4 linked regions of the Bradyrhizobium diazoefficiens genome follow. The protein of the gene in region 1 interacts with the protein of each later gene in a pairwise test. Links are inferred from orthologs where the notes say so. Each region holds a gene or a part of one and is shown in the gene's direction. Other genes may lie near its edges.

The links.
Region 2: the proteins of dnaE (region 1) and dnaQ interact in binary tests that used the Escherichia coli proteins (3 or more experiments, as listed by UniProt). The link is inferred for Bradyrhizobium diazoefficiens from one-to-one orthologs.
Region 3: the proteins of dnaE (region 1) and JJE66_RS22790 interact in binary tests that used the Escherichia coli proteins (3 or more experiments, as listed by UniProt). The link is inferred for Bradyrhizobium diazoefficiens from one-to-one orthologs.
Region 4: the proteins of dnaE (region 1) and JJE66_RS13145 interact in binary tests that used the Escherichia coli proteins (3 or more experiments, as listed by UniProt). The link is inferred for Bradyrhizobium diazoefficiens from one-to-one orthologs.

What each region holds. Positions count from the first base shown.
Region 1 is NZ_JAENXS010000002.1:266,750-271,668, forward strand. What follows is about bases 407-4,491. They hold dnaE (DNA polymerase III subunit alpha), read left to right. Parts: upstream 407-793; coding sequence 794-4,291; downstream 4,292-4,491. Other genes in these bases: JJE66_RS17990 (carbonic anhydrase), read left to right, coding at 4,427-4,491. Outside these bases: JJE66_RS17980 (outer membrane protein), read left to right, coding at 1-327; more of JJE66_RS17990, read left to right, coding at 4,492-4,919. UniProt on the Escherichia coli protein: DNA polymerase III is a complex, multichain enzyme responsible for most of the replicative synthesis in bacteria. This DNA polymerase also exhibits 3' to 5' exonuclease activity. The alpha chain is the DNA polymerase catalytic subunit.
Region 2 is NZ_JAENXS010000001.1:2,227,130-2,230,908, reverse strand. Bases 201-3,145 are described here. They hold dnaQ (DNA polymerase III subunit epsilon), read left to right. Parts: upstream 201-1,285; coding sequence 1,286-2,005; downstream 2,006-3,145. Other genes in these bases: JJE66_RS10475 (Tim44/TimA family putative adaptor protein), read left to right, coding at 2,922-3,145; secB (protein-export chaperone SecB), read right to left, coding at 2,015-2,500; coaE (dephospho-CoA kinase), read left to right, coding at 648-1,247; JJE66_RS10495 (Maf family nucleotide pyrophosphatase), read left to right, coding at 201-624. In the rest of the region: more of JJE66_RS10495, read left to right, coding at 16-200; more of JJE66_RS10475, read left to right, coding at 3,146-3,626; JJE66_RS10470 (murein transglycosylase A), read left to right, coding at 3,604-3,779. UniProt on the Escherichia coli protein: DNA polymerase III is a complex, multichain enzyme responsible for most of the replicative synthesis in bacteria. The epsilon subunit contain the editing function and is a proofreading 3'-5' exonuclease.
Region 3 is NZ_JAENXS010000002.1:1,239,241-1,242,926, reverse strand. What follows is about bases 489-3,340. They hold JJE66_RS22790 (aminotransferase), read left to right. Parts: upstream 489-1,251; coding sequence 1,252-2,430; downstream 2,431-3,340. Other genes in these bases: JJE66_RS22785 (polyamine ABC transporter substrate-binding protein), read left to right, coding at 2,437-3,340; JJE66_RS22795 (rhodanese-like domain-containing protein), read left to right, coding at 918-1,244; JJE66_RS22800 (potassium transporter Kup), read left to right, coding at 489-748. Also shown: more of JJE66_RS22800, read left to right, coding at 1-488; more of JJE66_RS22785, read left to right, coding at 3,341-3,552. UniProt on the Escherichia coli protein: Shows aminotransferase activity with methionine and histidine as substrates, and to a lesser extent also with phenylalanine.
Region 4 is NZ_JAENXS010000001.1:2,793,807-2,797,520, forward strand. Bases 439-3,318 are described here. They hold JJE66_RS13145 (DNA polymerase III subunit gamma/tau), read left to right. Parts: upstream 439-897; coding sequence 898-2,739; downstream 2,740-3,318. Other genes in these bases: JJE66_RS13135 (HIT domain-containing protein), read right to left, coding at 439-503; JJE66_RS13150 (YbaB/EbfC family nucleoid-associated protein), read left to right, coding at 2,766-3,086; recR (recombination mediator RecR), read left to right, coding at 3,088-3,318. Outside these bases: nudC (NAD(+) diphosphatase), read right to left, coding at 1-72; more of JJE66_RS13135, read right to left, coding at 84-438; more of recR, read left to right, coding at 3,319-3,690. UniProt on the Escherichia coli protein: Part of the beta sliding clamp loading complex, which hydrolyzes ATP to load the beta clamp onto primed DNA to form the DNA replication pre-initiation complex.

The sequences.
Region 1 (4,919 bases):
CAGGTCGGCTACGCCTGGAACAACGTCCTGCTCTACGCGAAGGGCGGTGCGGCTGTGGTTGGCACCAAGTACGACGCCTCGTTCGGCGGCGCGACGGCTTCGGCCAGCGACACCCGTTGGGGCGGCACCATTGGTGCTGGCATCGAATTCGGCTTCGCTCCGAACTGGTCGGTCGGCGCCGAGTACAACCACATCTTCCTGGGTGGCAAGGATCAGACCCTGACCGGCGGCCTCGGTGTTTTCGCCGTCAACACCAAGCAGGACGTCGACATGGGTCTCGTCCGCCTGAACTACAAGTTCGGCGGCCCGATGATCGGCAGGTACTAAGAGACAGTCGCTTCGCAGGAAGCGATCGTGGAAAGCCCCGGCCTTGCGCCGGGGCTTTTTGTTGTGCTCATTCAGCGAGTTAACCATTCTGTTTTGAGTTACTCCATATAGCTTGACTCCTGAGAACGAAATGAGAACAATGTTCTTCATACGTTCTAGTGATGGAGCAAGCCATGTTCAGGATTTTCGTGGAAGAAGCCGCTGCACTGACGTCGATCACGCTGTTCGTCGGGATGATCGCGATCTGGGCCCAAGTCATCCCGCAGCTCTGATCCCGCCGCTTTTGCCACCCGGGCCCCTTATTGGCCCTTGGGGAAAACCGGGATGAGGCGGCCGGTCGGCGGCTGCGGCGTGGACTCTGGCGCGGCGAGCCCGCACCATTGTGAGGCGAGTCGGCCGGGCCCGTGCATGATGCCTCGAGGGGCCGGCGACCGCTCCACCCATCGCAAGAGGCCGTCACGCGACCATGCCGAGCGCCGGATTTGTCCACCTTCACGTTCACTCGGCCTATTCCTTGCTCAAGGGCTCGATCAAGATCGCCAAGCTCGCCGAGCTTGCGAAGAAGGATCACCAGCCGGCTCTGGCGCTGACCGACACCGACAATCTGTTCGGTGCGCTGGAGTTCTCCGACAAGATGGCGGGCTCCGGCATCCAGCCTATCGTCGGCTGCGAGCTCGCAATCGATTTCGGCGACCAGGATCCCAATGCGCGCAACGCGCTTCCGCCTGCGCGCGTGGTGCTGCTGGCCGCGCAAGAGCGCGGCTATCGCAGCCTGATGCGGTTGAATTCGCGCGCGTTCCTCGAATCGCCGGACAGCCACGCGCCGTTCATCAGGTTCGATTGGTTCGACGGCGAGACCGAAGGCCTGATCGCGCTGACGGGTGGGCCCGATGGGCCGATCTCGCTCGCGCTTGCCTCGGGTCAGGCTGAAATAGCGGCGGCGCGCTGCGAACGTCTCGCCGGCCTGTTCGGCGATCGCTTCTACATCGAATTGCAGCGCCACAACCTCGACAAGGAACGGCGCGTCGAGAGCGCCCTGGTCGACATCGCCTATTCCAAAGGCCTGCCGCTGGTTGCGACCAACGAGCCGTATTTCGCGTCGACCGACGATTACGAGGCACATGACGCACTGCTCTGCATCGCCGGCGGCCGGCTGATCGCCGAAACCGAGCGCGAGCAGCTGACGCCGGATCACCGCTTCAAGACCCGCGCCGAGATGGCGGTGCTGTTCGCCGACATTCCCGAGGCGCTCGCCTCGACGGTCGAGATCGCCGAGCGCTGCTCGTTCCGCCCGATGACGCGCAAGCCGATCCTACCGTTCTTCACCGTCGGCGCCGCGGCAAGCTCCGACGCCGCCGCGGTCGAGGCGGCCGAGCTGAAGCGGCAGGCCGAGGAGGGGCTCGCCAATCGCCTTAGCGTCCACGGCCTGTCGCAGGGCACGACGGACGAGGACTACAGCAGCCGCCTGGCGTTCGAGCTCGACGTCATCATGCGCATGAAGTACGCGGGCTACTTCCTGATCGTGTCCGACTTCATCAAATGGGCGAAGGGCCAGGGCATTCCTGTCGGGCCGGGCCGCGGCTCCGGCGCAGGCTCGCTGGTCGCCTGGGCGCTGACCATCACCGACCTCGACCCGATCAAGTTCGGCCTGCTGTTCGAGCGCTTCCTCAATCCCGAGCGTGTCTCGATGCCGGACTTCGACATCGACTTCTGCCAGGACCGCCGCGGCGAGGTGATCCAATACGTCCAGCAGCGCTACGGCCGTGACCAGGTCGCGCAGATCATCACCTTCGGTACGCTGCAGGCGCGCGGCGTGCTGCGCGACGTCGGCCGCGTGCTGCAAATGCCCTATGGCCAGGTCGACAAGCTGACGAAACTCGTGCCGCAGAATCCGGCCGCGCCGGTGACGCTCGCGGCTGCGATCGAGAGCGAGCCGAAACTTCAGGCGTTCCGCGACGAGGATCCCGTGGTGGCGCGCGCCTTCGACATCGCGCAGCGCCTCGAGGGCCTGACCCGCCACGCCTCGACGCACGCGGCCGGCATCGTGATCGGCGATCGCCCCTTGAGCGAACTCGTGCCGATGTACCGCGATCCCAAGTCGGACATGCCGGTGACCCAGTTCAACATGAAATGGGTCGAGCCGGCCGGCCTCGTCAAGTTCGACTTCCTCGGCCTGAAGACGCTGACCGTGCTCGACGTCGCGTGCAAATTGCTCAAGCCGCGCGACATCCATGTCGATCTCGCGACACTGCCGATCGACGATGCCGAGAGCTACCAGATGCTGGCGCGCGGCGAAGTGGTCGGCGTGTTCCAGGTTGAAAGCCAGGGGATGCGACGCGCGCTGGTCGACATGCGCCCCGACCGTTTCGAGGACATCATCGCGCTGGTCGCACTGTATCGCCCCGGCCCGATGGCGAACATCCCGACCTATTGCGCGCGCAAGCACGGCGACGAGGAGCCGGAATATCTCCATCCCGTGCTCGAGCCGATCCTGAAGGAGACCTTCGGCGTCATCATCTACCAGGAACAGGTGATGCAGATCGCGCAGGTAATGTCGGGCTATTCGCTCGGCGACGCCGACCTGTTGCGCCGCGCCATGGGCAAGAAGATCCGGGCCGAGATGGACAAGCAGCGCGACATCTTCGTCGCGGGCGCGGTCAAGAATAACGTGCCGAAGGCCCAGGCCGAGACCATCTTCGAGCTGCTGGCGAAATTCGCCGATTACGGCTTCAACAAGAGCCACGCAGCAGCCTATGCGCTGGTGTCCTATCACACCGCCTATATGAAGGCGCATTATCCGGTGGAGTTCATCGCGGCGTCGATGACGCTCGATCTCAACAATACCGACAAGCTCTCCGAATTCCGCTCCGAGGCGCAGCGGCTCGGCATCAAGGTCGAGCCGCCGAACATCAACCGGTCCGGCGCCACCTTCGAGGTCGGCGACAAGACGATCTACTACGCGCTCGCCGCGCTGAAGGGCGTCGGCATCCAGGCCATCGACCAGATCATCGAGGAGCGGACCAAGCGGGGATTGTTCACCTCGCTCGCCGACTTCGCCGCGCGCGTCAATCCGCGCGCGATCAACAAGCGCATCATTGAAAGTCTCGCCGCCGCCGGCGCCTTCGACACGCTGGAGCCGAACCGCGCCCGCGTCTTCGCCGGTGCGGATTCGATCCTCGCCGCCTGCCAGCGTGCGCATCAGGCCGAGTCCATCGGCCAGAACGACATGTTCGGCATGTCGGCCGACGCACCGAGCATCATGCTGCCGCAGATCGAGCCGTGGCTGCCGGCCGAGCGGCTGCGCCGCGAATACGACGCGATCGGCTTCTTCCTGTCGGGGCATCCGCTCGATGATTATGCCACGGTGCTGAAGCGGCTGCGGGTGCAGAGCTGGGCGGAGTTCTCGCGTGCGGTGAAGACCGGCGCCACCGCCGGCAAGGTCGCGGCCACCGTGGTGTCGCGGATGGAGCGGCGCACCAAGACCGGCAACAAGATGGGCATCATGGGGCTCTCCGATCCCACGGGTCATTTCGAGGCGGTGCTGTTTTCCGAGGGCCTCGCGCAATATCGCGACGTGCTGGAGCCGGGCGCCGCGGTGCTGCTCCAGCTCGGTGCCGAGCTCCAGGGCGAGGACGTCCGCGCTCGCGTGCTGCATGCCGAGCCGCTGGATGACGCCGCCGCCAAGACGCAGAAGGGCCTGCGCATCTTCGTGCGCGACACCAAGCCGCTGGACTCGATCGCCAAGCGTCTGGCCGGACCTGAAGGCGCGAACGGCGCTACATCAAAGCTCGGCAGTCCCGGCATCGCGCCGCGCTCCAACGGCGACGGCGAGGTCTCGCTGGTGATGATGCTCGACCTCGAGACCGAGGTCGAGATGAAGCTGCCCGGCCGTTTCAAGGTCTCGCCGCAGATCGCAGGCGCCATCAAGGCCGTCGCGGGTGTGGTGGACGTGCAGCAATTGTAGAATTCGCGCCTGCCAGCTGAACCCCGCGTTGGTGCGTGATCTTCGCAAGCGGACACTATTCATGGTTGCGCCTTGCGCTGCTTGCGCGCACCTTGCGGGAGGCAAGGGGTCGGCAGAGAATGCAGGGAGAGAATCATGTGCGAGCGATGTTCTGAAGGCGCGTCCGATCTGATCGCCCCGTCGCGGCGGTCTGCGATGCTGCTCGCTGCGTCGGCGCTGGGCGTTGCCTTCACCGGTAGAGCCTTCGCCAAGGAAACCAAGGCGCCACCTAAACCCCAGAATGTGCTGTCGCCCGACGCAGCGCTGAAGCGGTTGATGGAAGGCAATGCCCGCTACGCCGACGGCGTGTCGCGGCGCCACGATTTCAAGCACGAGCGCGAGGCGCTGGCCGGCGGCCAAAATCCATTCGCGGCCGTCCTGAGCTGCGCCGATTCACGCATCGCGCCGGAATATGCTTTCGACACCGGCCGCGGCGATCTCTTCGTCTGCCGCGTTGCCGGCAATTTTGCCGGCACTGAGACCATCGCCAGCATGGAATATGCGGTCGCCGTGCTCAACACGCCGATGATCCTGGTGCTCGGTCACGATGCTTGCGGCGCGGTCGATGCGACGCTGAAGGCGATCAAGG
Region 2 (3,779 bases), on another replicon or contig:
GGGAATAGTTTCGCGATGGGTCTGTGGCGCGGCAAATCTCCGTTGGTCCTGGCCTCGCAAAGCGGCGCACGAAAAATGCTGCTGGCGAATGCCGGGCTCGAATTCGACGCTGTCACAGCCGACATTGATGAGCGCGGCATTCAGGCCGCTTCAAAACTTTCAAATCCGCGCGAGATCGGCTTGCTGCTGGCGCGGGAGAAGGCCAAGGCGGTCTCGGCTCATCGTCCCGGAAGCTATGTGATCGGCGCCGACCAGACGCTGGCGCTCGGCGATAGGCTCTTCAACAAGCCCGCCGGCCGCGTCCAGGCGTTGGCGCAGCTGCGCGATCTCGCCGGCCAAAGCCATGAGCTGAACTCGGCCGTCGCGGTGGCCCATGACGGCAAGATTATTTTCGAGGATGTGTCGGTCGCCCGCATGACCATGCGGCAAATGAGCGAGGCCGAGCTTTCAGCCTATCTCGACGCCGCCGGCGACGCCGTCACCACGAGTGTCGGCGCCTATCAGCTCGAAGGACTCGGCATCCATCTGTTCGAGCGCATCGAAGGCGACCATTTCACCATTCTCGGCCTGCCGCTGCTGCCGCTGCTTGCCTTTCTGCGGAGCGAACAGCTAATTGCGGTGTGACTGACAGATATGGTTCTGCGCTGATGCGGATTCTCGGACTGACCGGCTCGATCGGGATGGGCAAATCGACCACCGCAAAATTGTTCGCGGAGGCCGGCGTGCCCGTCTACGACGCCGATGCCGCCGTCCATCAGCTCTACGAGGGCGAAGCAGCACCAGCCATCGAAGCCGCCTTCCCCGGCACCACTGTTAACGGCAAGGTCGATCGTCCCAAATTGTCGGCGCGCGTTGTGCACGATCCCGCCGCCATCAAGCAGCTCGAGCAGATCGTCCATCCGATGCTCGGTGCTTCCCGGCAAAAATTCTTTGCCGATGCGGAAGCTGCCAACGCGCCGGTCGTGGTTCTCGATATTCCCTTGCTGTTCGAAACCGGCGGGGAGAAGCGGGTCGACGCCGTCGTCGTGGTCTCGACCTCGCCAAAACTTCAGCGCGAGCGCGTGCTGGCGCGGGGAACCATGGATGAGGCCAAACTCGACGCCATCATTGCCAAGCAGACGCCCGACGCCGAAAAGCGCAAGCGGGCCGATTTCGTGGTGGATACGTCACACGGAGTTGAGCCGGTGCGCGCGCAAATCACGCATATCCTGGCCGAGGTCGCTAAGATGCCGCAGCGGCGAGCCTGATTCGCCGGCTCACACGGCGTCTTGAAGTCCCTTAAATCATGCGCGAAATCGTCCTCGACACCGAAACCACCGGCCTTGATCCCCTGCGCGGCGATCGCCTGGTCGAAATCGGCTGCGTCGAGATTCTCAATCGCATGCCGACGGGGCAGACGTTCCACGTCTATATCAATCCCGAAAGGGACATGCCGGCGGAAGCATTCGCGGTGCATGGACTGTCGGCCGAGTTTCTCTCGACCAAACCGTTGTTCCATGAAGTCGTCGACGAATTTCTGGCGTTCATCGGCGATGCGCCGCTGGTGATCCACAACGCCTCGTTCGACATCAGCTTCATCAATGCCGAGCTCGACCGGATCAAGCGTGCCGCGATCCCGCGCGAGCGGCTGGTCGATACGCTGCTGCTGGCGCGGCGCAAGCATCCTGGCGTGTCGAACCGACTCGACGATCTCTGCTCGCGCTATGCGATCGACAATTCACGCCGCACCAAGCATGGCGCGCTGCTCGATTCCGAACTGCTCGCGGAAGTCTATGTCGATCTGGTGGGGGCGCGGCAGTCGCAGCTGCTGCTGGCTTCGGAAGCCGGAGATATCAGAGTCAATGCGGCCGGCGATGCGCCGCGGCGGCAACGGTCGACACCGCTCGCGCCGCGGGTTTCAGACGCCGAGCGCGAGGCCCACCGGGCCTTCATCGCAACGCTCGGCGATAAGGCGATCTGGAACGAGTTTTTGCCCGCTCCAGCTGCCGTCAATCCAGCTGGTTAAGCCTGCTGGTTAAGCCTGGCCCACCTGACCACCGGCGGCCATTTGCCGCTCCATGTTCTGGCGATAGAGACCGACGAAATCGACTGGGTCGAGCATCAGCGGCGGGAACCCGCCGTCGCGCACGGCGGTCGCAATGATCTCGCGGGCAAACGGGAACAGCAGCCGCGGGCACTCGATCATGACCAGCGGGTGCAGATTCTCCTTCGGCACGTTGGCGATACGGAACACGCCGGCATAGGCGAGCTCGAACGAGAACATCACCTTGCCTGCGTTCTCGGCCTTGCCCTCGACCGACAACGTCACCTCGAACTCGGTTTCGCTGAGGTTGTTGGCGCTGACGTTGATCTGGATGTTGATCTGCGGCGGCTGGCTCTGCTGCTGGAGAGAGCTCGGCGCATTCGGGTTTTCGAACGAGAGATCCTTGGTATATTGCGCCAGCACGTTGAGCTGGGGAGCCAGGGCCGCCTCGGGAGGGGTGCCGTTACCGTTGGTCATCAGAGTGTCTCCTTACCCGATTGGGCTGAATTTCGCGGCGGTTGGCTAACATAGGGCCGCCTCATTCCACAAGGACGAACGGCTCCGGATGGTGGATCCGGGCCGCGCCCACAACTGTGACATTTCACCCGCCACGGACACGAAATGGCACGTTAAACGCTTGAAGATGCGCGATTTCCGGCCAGGATCGGGTTTCCCCTTAAGCATAAAACGCGCTACACTTGGCGCTGTGCCAAAAGGCGCCATTGGCCGGGCATGATTTCGTGCCTACATCCGGCAGAGGTGACGCGCGGGCCTGAAACCGGTCCTAAAATGGTGATGTAGTCTTGCCGTTCCGGTACGGAACGGTCTACTGGCCGGATTGATTTTCCCGGCAGCGACCCCAAAGAAGACCTCAGTAAAGACCAGAAAGCGATACGACGTGGACATCTACACCATCATCTTCCTTGCGCTGGCGGTCTTTATTTTCCTGCGGCTGCGCAGCGTGCTGGGGCAGCGGACCGGCAATGAACGGCCGCCGTTCGACCGCACGGCTCGCAATGCGCTCGGGGGGGCCCCGGACAAGAACGTCGTGACCATGCCGGGTAAGGTGATCGACCAGGCGCCCTTAGCGCCGGCGGCAGAGCCGACCCCGCCCTCCGACCGCTGGAAGGGATTGACTGAGCCCGGCACCGTGCTCGCCCAGGGTCTCGACGCCATCGTCGACAAGGATTCCACCTTCGATCCCCGCCATTTCCTGTCCGGCGCCCGTGGCGCCTACGAGATGATCGTGCTGGCCTTTGCCAATGGCGACCGCCGCGCGCTGCGCGACCTGTTGTCGTCGGAGGTCTATGAAAGCTTCGATGGCGTCATCAGGGATCGCGAGAAGAACGAGCAGAAGACCGAGACGCGTTTCGTATCGATCGACAAGGCCGAGCTCGTCGGCGCCGAGCTGCGCGATCGCACCGCTCAGCTCACTGTGCGCTTCGTCTCGCAGATGATCTCGGCCACCCGCGACAAGGCCGGCAACATCGTCGACGGCAGCGCCGACACGGTCGCCGACATTACCGACATCTGGACTTTCGCCCGCGACATCACCTCTCGCGATCCGAACTGGAAGCTGGTTGGCACCGGAAGCGCGAATTAAGATTTTCCTGAGGACCAGCGCGACGGCGCTTTGCGCAGGTATCGTCGCGCTGGCTTCGTTTTCGCTCGGCGCCGAGGCTGCGCGGCGCCACTATCGCAGCCATTACCATCACCTTCCCGAAATGGCTGCGATCCCTCCGCGCGCCTTGCCCTA
Region 3 (3,686 bases), 970 kb from region 1 along the record:
CATGGTGGTCACGGCGATGATGGGCTTTGTGGTGATCTGGAAGGTCTGGAAGTGGTCGCCGTTTACTGCGGCCGCCCTGATCCTGCCGTTCCTGTTCCTCGACCTGACCTTCCTCGCAGCCAACCTGCTCAAGGTGTTCGAGGGCGGCTGGGTGCCGCTCGCGCTCGGTTCGCTCATGATCCTCATGATGTACACGTGGCGGCGCGGCAGCCGGCTCTTGTTCGAGAAGTCGCGCAAGCTCGAATTCCCGCTCGCCGACCTCGTGGCGATGCTCGAGAAGCGGCCGCCGCAACGGGTGCCTGGCACCGCGGTATTCCTGACCAGCGATCCCCTGAGCGCGCCGACCGCGCTGATGCATAGTCTGAAACACTACAAAGTGCTGCACGAGAAGAACGTCATTCTCACCATCGAGACGGCGCAGACCCCGCGGATCGATCCGGCTGAGCGCGTCAAGCTGGAGCAGATCAGCCCGACCTTCTCCAAGGTGACGCTGAAGTTCGGCTTCATGGAATCGCCCAACGTGCCGAAGGCACTGGCGATCGCCCGCAAGCTCGGCTGGCAATTCGACATCATGTCGACCTCGTTCTTCCTGTCGCGCAGGGCGCTGAAGCCCGCCGCCCATTCCGGCATGCCGCGCTGGCAGGACCGCCTGTTCATCTCGCTCAGCCGCTCCGCCAACGACGCCACCGACTATTTCCAGATCCCGAGCGGCCGCGTGGTCGAGGTCGGCACGCAAGTGACGATCTAAGTCACGATTTAGGCTGCTCCCAAAGCTGTACTTCAAGTCGCTGCGATTTAGCTTTAACTTGCGGCACGCAGCTCAAGCCTTTGTAGCGCTTGATTTTCGTGAGCCGAGAGGCGAGGTTGCCGCCCGCCGGGATCGCCCCGGCAAGCGGGTCGCGACGTTGGAGGATGATGTGGCAAATCAAGTACAGGATCTGACCCCGGACGAGGTCTCCAAGGGTGTTGCGGAAGGACGCTATCTGCTGGTCGATGTCCGCGAGCCGAACGAGGTCGAGGCCGAGGCCTATCCTTACGGCATCGTCGTGCCGCTCTCGACCTTCGATCCCAAGGCGATCCCGGATCCGCAAGGCAAGGAGGTCGTGTTCGCCTGCCGCTCGGGCAAGCGCTCGGTGACCGCCTCGCTCGCAGCCCAGGCGGCAGGCTTGCCTTACGACAAGCATCTGGCCGGCGGCATGCTCGGCTGGAAGGCGGCGGGACTTCCCAGCAAGGTTGGTGGCTAACGTCGCGATGACCAAGAGCTCTTCGCTGAACAAGGTCTTCGCCGACCTTCCCGTCACCATCTTCGAAGCGATGTCGCAGGCCGCGCGCGACAACAACGCCATCAATCTCGGCCAGGGCTTTCCCGACGATCCCGGTCCGGAGGACATCCGCCGCGCGGCGGCCGACGCCTCCCTGAACGGCTACAACCAGTACCCGTCGATGATGGGCATCCCGGAACTGCGCCAGGCGATCGCGACCCATTACGGCCACTGGCACGGCCTCAAGCTCGATCCGATGAGCGAGGTGATGGTGACCTCCGGCGGCACCGAGGCGCTGACTTCGGCGATTCTCGCGGTGGTGCAGCCCGGCGACGAGGTCGTCTGCTTCCAGCCGGTCTATGATTCCTATCTGCCGATCATCCGCCAGGCCGGCGGCATTCCGCGCCTGGTGCGGCTCGAACCGCCGCACTGGCGGCTGAACGAGGACATGCTGAAAAGCGTCTTCAATTCAAAGACCAAGGCGGTGCTCTTCAACAATCCCCTGAATCCCTCCGCGGTGGTCTATCCGCGCGAGGACCTCGAACTTTTGGCGCGCTACTGCCAGGAGTTCGACGTCATCGCGATCACCGACGAGGTCTGGGAGCACGTCACCTTCGACGCGCACAAGCACATCCCGCTGATCACGATCCCCGGCATGCGCGAGCGCACCATCAAGGCCGGCTCGGCCGGCAAGATCTTCTCGCTCACGGGCTGGAAGATCGGCTTCGTCTGCGCCGCGCCGCCGCTGCTGCGCGTGGCCGCCAAGGTGCACCAGTTCCTGACCTTCACCACGGCGCCCAACCTGCAGGCCGCCGTCGCCTACGGCCTCGGCAAGCCCGACGAGTACTTTCTGTCAATGCGCAAGGATCTGACGCGGAGCAGGGACCGCCTCACCAAGGGGCTGGAGAGCCTCGGCTTCCCCGTGCTGAAGTCGCAGGGCACCTACTTCCTCACGGTGGACCTGTCGCCGCTCGGGCTGAACGAGAGCGATGCCGAGTTCTGCTGGCGGATCGTCAGGGATTACAAGGTCGCGGCGATCCCGGTCTCGGCCTTCTACGAGCAGGACCCCGTGACCTCGGTGGTCCGCTTCTGCTTTGCCAAGAAAGACCAGACACTGGACATCGCACTGGAGCGGCTGTCGGACGCCATACGCGGACGCAAGAGGTAGACAGAGATGACGAAGAACGTCAGCCGCTCTCGCTTTGGCCTTGGTCTTGCGATCGCCGCGGCGCTGACGTGCCTCTCGCAAGGGGCGGGCGCCGGGGAGCGCGTCGTCAACTTCTACAACTGGTCGAACTACATGGCGCCTGATGTCCTTGAGGCCTTCACCAAGGAGACCGGCATCAAGGTGGTCTACGATACCTTCGACGCCAACGAGACGCTGGAGACGCGGCTGATGGCCGGCAAGTCCGGCTACGACGTCGTGGTGCCCACGGCCTATTTCCTCCAGCGCCAGATCAAGGCGAACATCTTCCAGAAACTCGACAAGTCGAAACTGCCGAATTTGGCCAACGCGTGGCCGATGGTGACCAAGAATCTCGCGACTTACGATCCCGGCAACGATTTTGCCGTGAACTACATGTGGGGCACGACGGGCATCGGCTACAACGTCGCCAAGGTGAAGCAGATTTTGGGCGCGGACGCCAAGATCGACAGCTGGGACATCGTCTTCAAGCCCGAGAACCTCGCCAAGTTCAAAGACTGTGGCGTCCACATGCTCGACTCCGCCGACGACATTTTTCCGGCGGCGCTGAGCTATCTCGGGCTCGATCCGAACTCGACCAAGCAGGCCGATCTGGAAAAGGCCGCCGATGTCGTCGCCAAGGTCCGCCCCTCCGTGCGAAAATTTCACTCGTCCGAATATCTGAGCGCGCTTGCCACCGGCGAGATCTGCTTCGTGGTCGGCTGGTCCGGCGATATCATGCAGGCCCGCGCCCGCGCGGCTGAAGCCAAGAGTGGCATCGAGATCGGTTACACGATCCCGAAGGAGGGCGCGCAGATGTTCTTCGACAATCTCGCGATCCCTGCGGATGCCAAGAACGTCAGGGAAGCCTACGAGCTGATCAACTATCTCTACCGTCCCGACGTCGCCGCCAAGAACTCGGATTATTTGTCCTATGCCAACGGCAACCTCGCCAGCCAGAAGCTGGTCGATCCAAAGATTCTGAACGACAAGAACATCTATCCGGACGAGGCGACGCTCTCGAAATTGTTCGTCATCACCGCCCGCGACCCGGCGACGCAGCGGATCATCAACCGGCTGTGGACCAAGGTGAAGACGGGGCGGTAAAGGGGCTGCGGGCACAGTCCGCATCAGTCCCAAAACTCAGTTTCTGAAGAACAACCTCATGCACAGTAGAACAACTACCGGCGCGTTGCCGGCGGTGGCGGTGCTTAAGTCGCGATGCGATCTGGTTGAATCGA
Region 4 (3,714 bases), on another replicon or contig:
ATGCGCGGCGCGATCGAGGACATTGGTGACGAAGGCCGGCTGCCCCAGCGGAAACGAGTCGAATGCTGACATTTCTTGTTCTTTCAACCCAACCAGATTTTTCGGCGAAGTGCGCTGATGAAATTCTGAACCTCCGTGGCATCATGCGCCAAGGGCTTCATCACGCCCCACACCGGCCGCGGCCAGGCGGCGTCGCTGGTGCGGCGTGCGATGATGTGGACATGAAGCTGCGGCACGAGGTTGCCCAGCGCTGCGACATTGAGCTTGTCGCATTTGGTGATCTCTTTCAGCGCGCGCGAGACGCGGGAGATCTCGGTCATCAACTGCGCCTGCTCGACCTCGTCGAGATCGATGATCTCGACCGCATCGGAACGCCGCGGCACCAGCAGCAGCCAGGGATAATGGGCGTCTTTGATGACCAGCACCTTCGACAGCGGCAAATCGCCGATGTCGATGGTGTCCTCTTTCAGGCGGGAGTGCAGCGACCAGGCGGGATCGGACATATGCGGTTCCGGATTGAGACTTGAGGGCTTCGTCATGGCAGGGCTCGATCGGCCATCCACACCCCCTCTTTGTCTCCACATTAAGGGCGCCGATCGCCGGAACAAGCCCGGGTAACGGCAAGTATGGCTGCCATCCGCAGGCTGGCACGGCAAATAGTCTACCCGCTTGCTTTCCCGCCCTTTTGGCCCCAAATAGGGACCGGGAGATTGGCGGTGGACGAGCCACTCGCCAACCGGGTCAGGTCCGGAAGGAAGCAGCCCTAACGAGGTCCGGATCGGGTCGCTCGTCAGTCTCCTACTTGTTTTTCCGAGCGAATTGCGCCGGCGGGCTTCCCGCCAGCGTGCTCCTTTCCGCAAACCGCCGGCCGAGAGAGATTTCATTGCGGATCGACCGATGACCGACGCTGGCGCCCCTCCCAATCACGACAGCGCCGGCCGGGCCGCCAACACGCCTTACCGGGTTCTGGCGCGCAAATACCGCCCCTCCAGCTTCGACGATCTGATCGGCCAGGAGGCCGTGGTCCGCACCGTCTCCAATGCGTTCGAGACCGGGCGGATTCCGCAGGCCTGGATCCTCACCGGCGTCCGCGGTGTCGGCAAGACCACCACCGCGCGTATCCTCGCCCGTGCGCTCAACTACGAGATGCCGGATGGTTCGGTGAAGGGGCCGACCATCCACATGCCGACACTGGGCGTGCATTGCCAGGCGATCATGGAAAGCCGGCACATGGACGTGCTGGAGATGGACGCCGCGTCCCACACCGGCGTCGACGATGTCCGCCAGATCAATGACAGCGTGCGCTATGCGCCGGCGAGTGCCCGCTACAAGGTCTACATCATCGACGAAGTCCATATGCTGTCGACGGCGGCGTTTAATGCCTTCCTGAAGACGCTGGAGGAGCCGCCGGAGCACGCCAAATTCGTGTTCGCCACGACGGAGATTCGTAAGGTTCCAGTCACGGTGTTGTCGCGCTGCCAGCGGTTTGATCTCCGCCGCGTCGAGGCCGACGTGCTGATGAAGCACCTCGCCAATATCGCGGCGAAGGAGAATGTCGAGATCGAGCCCGAGGCGCTCGGCATCATCGCGCGCGCGGCGGAAGGCTCGGTGCGTGATTCGCTGTCGCTGCTCGACCAGGCGATCGCCCATGCGGCCGGCGCCGTGAAGGCCGACGCGGTCAGGCAGATGCTGGGGCTCGCCGACCGGACTCGCGTCATCGACCTCTTCGATTCGCTGGCGCGCGGCGACATCGCGAGCGCCTTCAAGGAATTCCGCGACCAGTACGATGTCGGCGCCGATCCCATCGTCGTGCTCTCGGACCTCGCTGAATTCGTCAACTTCGTCACCCGCGTGAAGATCGTGCCGGCGACCGCCGACAATGTCGCCTATGGCGAGACCGAGCGGGTGCGGGCGCGGGATTTCGCCTCGAAGATCTCGATGCGCGTGCTGTCGCGGATGTGGCAGATGCTGCTCAAGGGCATCACCGAGGTGCAGGCCGCGACGCGGCCCGCTGCGGCCGCCGAGATGGTGCTGGTGCGCATCGCCTATGTCGCCGACCTGCCGACGCCGGACGAAGCGATCAAGATGCTGGAGCAGAACGGCGGCGGTTCGCCGGTCGTGAGTGGCGGCAGTGCTGCGCGCAGCAGCGCGCCGGCCGCGCCGATGGCCTCTGCATCGCCAGTTGCTTCAGCTCAGCCTGTTCGCATGCCGACATCGTCGCCGACCGCGTTCGGCGGCGGTGCCCGGCCGCAGATGGCCGCGCCCGCGCCGGATCCGCAAGCGGTCGCACCCCAGCTGCGCATCACGAGCTTCACCCAGCTCGTCGCGCTTGCCGGCCAGAAGCGCGACCTCATGACCAAGGGCGCGCTCGAAGGCGACATGCGGCTTGTCCGTTTCGAGGAGGGCCGGCTGGAAGTTGCGCTCGAGCCCAACGCGTCCAAGTCCATGATCTCCGAGCTGGCGCGCAAGTTCGAGCTGTGGACCGGCCGCCGCTGGACCATCGTTGTTTCCAACGAGCAGGGCCAGGCGACGCTGCGCTCGGTGAACCAGGCCGCCAAGCAGGAACACGCACGGTCCGCCGAGGCCGATCCGCGGGTGCAGGAGGTGCTCTCGCGCTTCCCCGGCGCGAAGGTCGTCGAGGTCCGCAGGCTTGCCCCCGAGACGCCGGAATCCAATATTAACGCTGACTACGGCTCTGACGATCCGCCCGACGGTTCCGACGCCGACGACGATCTCTGAGCCAACCTTTCCAAGGACGAACACCCATGGCTGATTTTCTCGGCATGATGAAGCAGGCGGCGCAGCTGCAATCCAAGATGCAGGAGATGCAGGACCAGCTCGCCAATGTGGAGGTCGAAGGCATCTCCGGCGGTGGTCTCGTCGCCGTGCGCATGACCGCGAAGATGGACGTCAAGGGCGTCAAGATCGACCCCTCGCTGATGAAGGCCGAAGAGCGCGAGGTGCTGGAAGACTTGCTGGTCACTGCGCTCGGCGATGCCCGCCGCAAGGCGGAGACGGCGATGCAGGAGAAGATGCAGTCGCTCACCGGTGGGCTCGGCCTGCCGCCGGGGCTGTTCGGCCAGTAATATGGGCGCAGTTGCAGGCCCCGAAATCGAGCGGCTGGTCCAGCTTCTCGCGCGCCTGCCGGGCCTTGGTCCGCGCTCCGCGCGGCGTGCGGCGCTGCATCTGATCAAGAAGCGCGAAGCGCTGATGATGCCGCTGTCCTCCGCCTTGCAGGTCGCTCTCGACAAGGTGCAAGTCTGCAAGACCTGCGGCAACATCGATACCCAAAATCCCTGCACGGTCTGCATCGATCCGAAGCGCGATGGCGCCATCATCGTCGTCGTTGCCGATGTTGCCGATCTCTGGGCGCTGGAGCGGGCCAATGCGACGCAAGGGCGCTACCACGTGCTGGGCGCGACCCTGTCGCCGCTCGACGGTGTCGGCCCGCAGGACCTCACCATCGACGCCCTGGTCGCGCGTGCGCATGCTGCCGAGGTGCATGAAATCATCCTGGCGCTGAATGCCACGGTCGATGGGCAGACCACGGCGCATTACATCACCGACCTGCTTCAGGACGCCAACGTAAAAGTAACGCGCCTCGCCCATGGTGTGCCGGTCGGTGGCGAGCTTGATTATCTCGATGAGGGCACGCTATCGGCCGCGATGCGGCAGCGAACCCTGTTCTAACCATCCAGACTTCACGGAACGGAC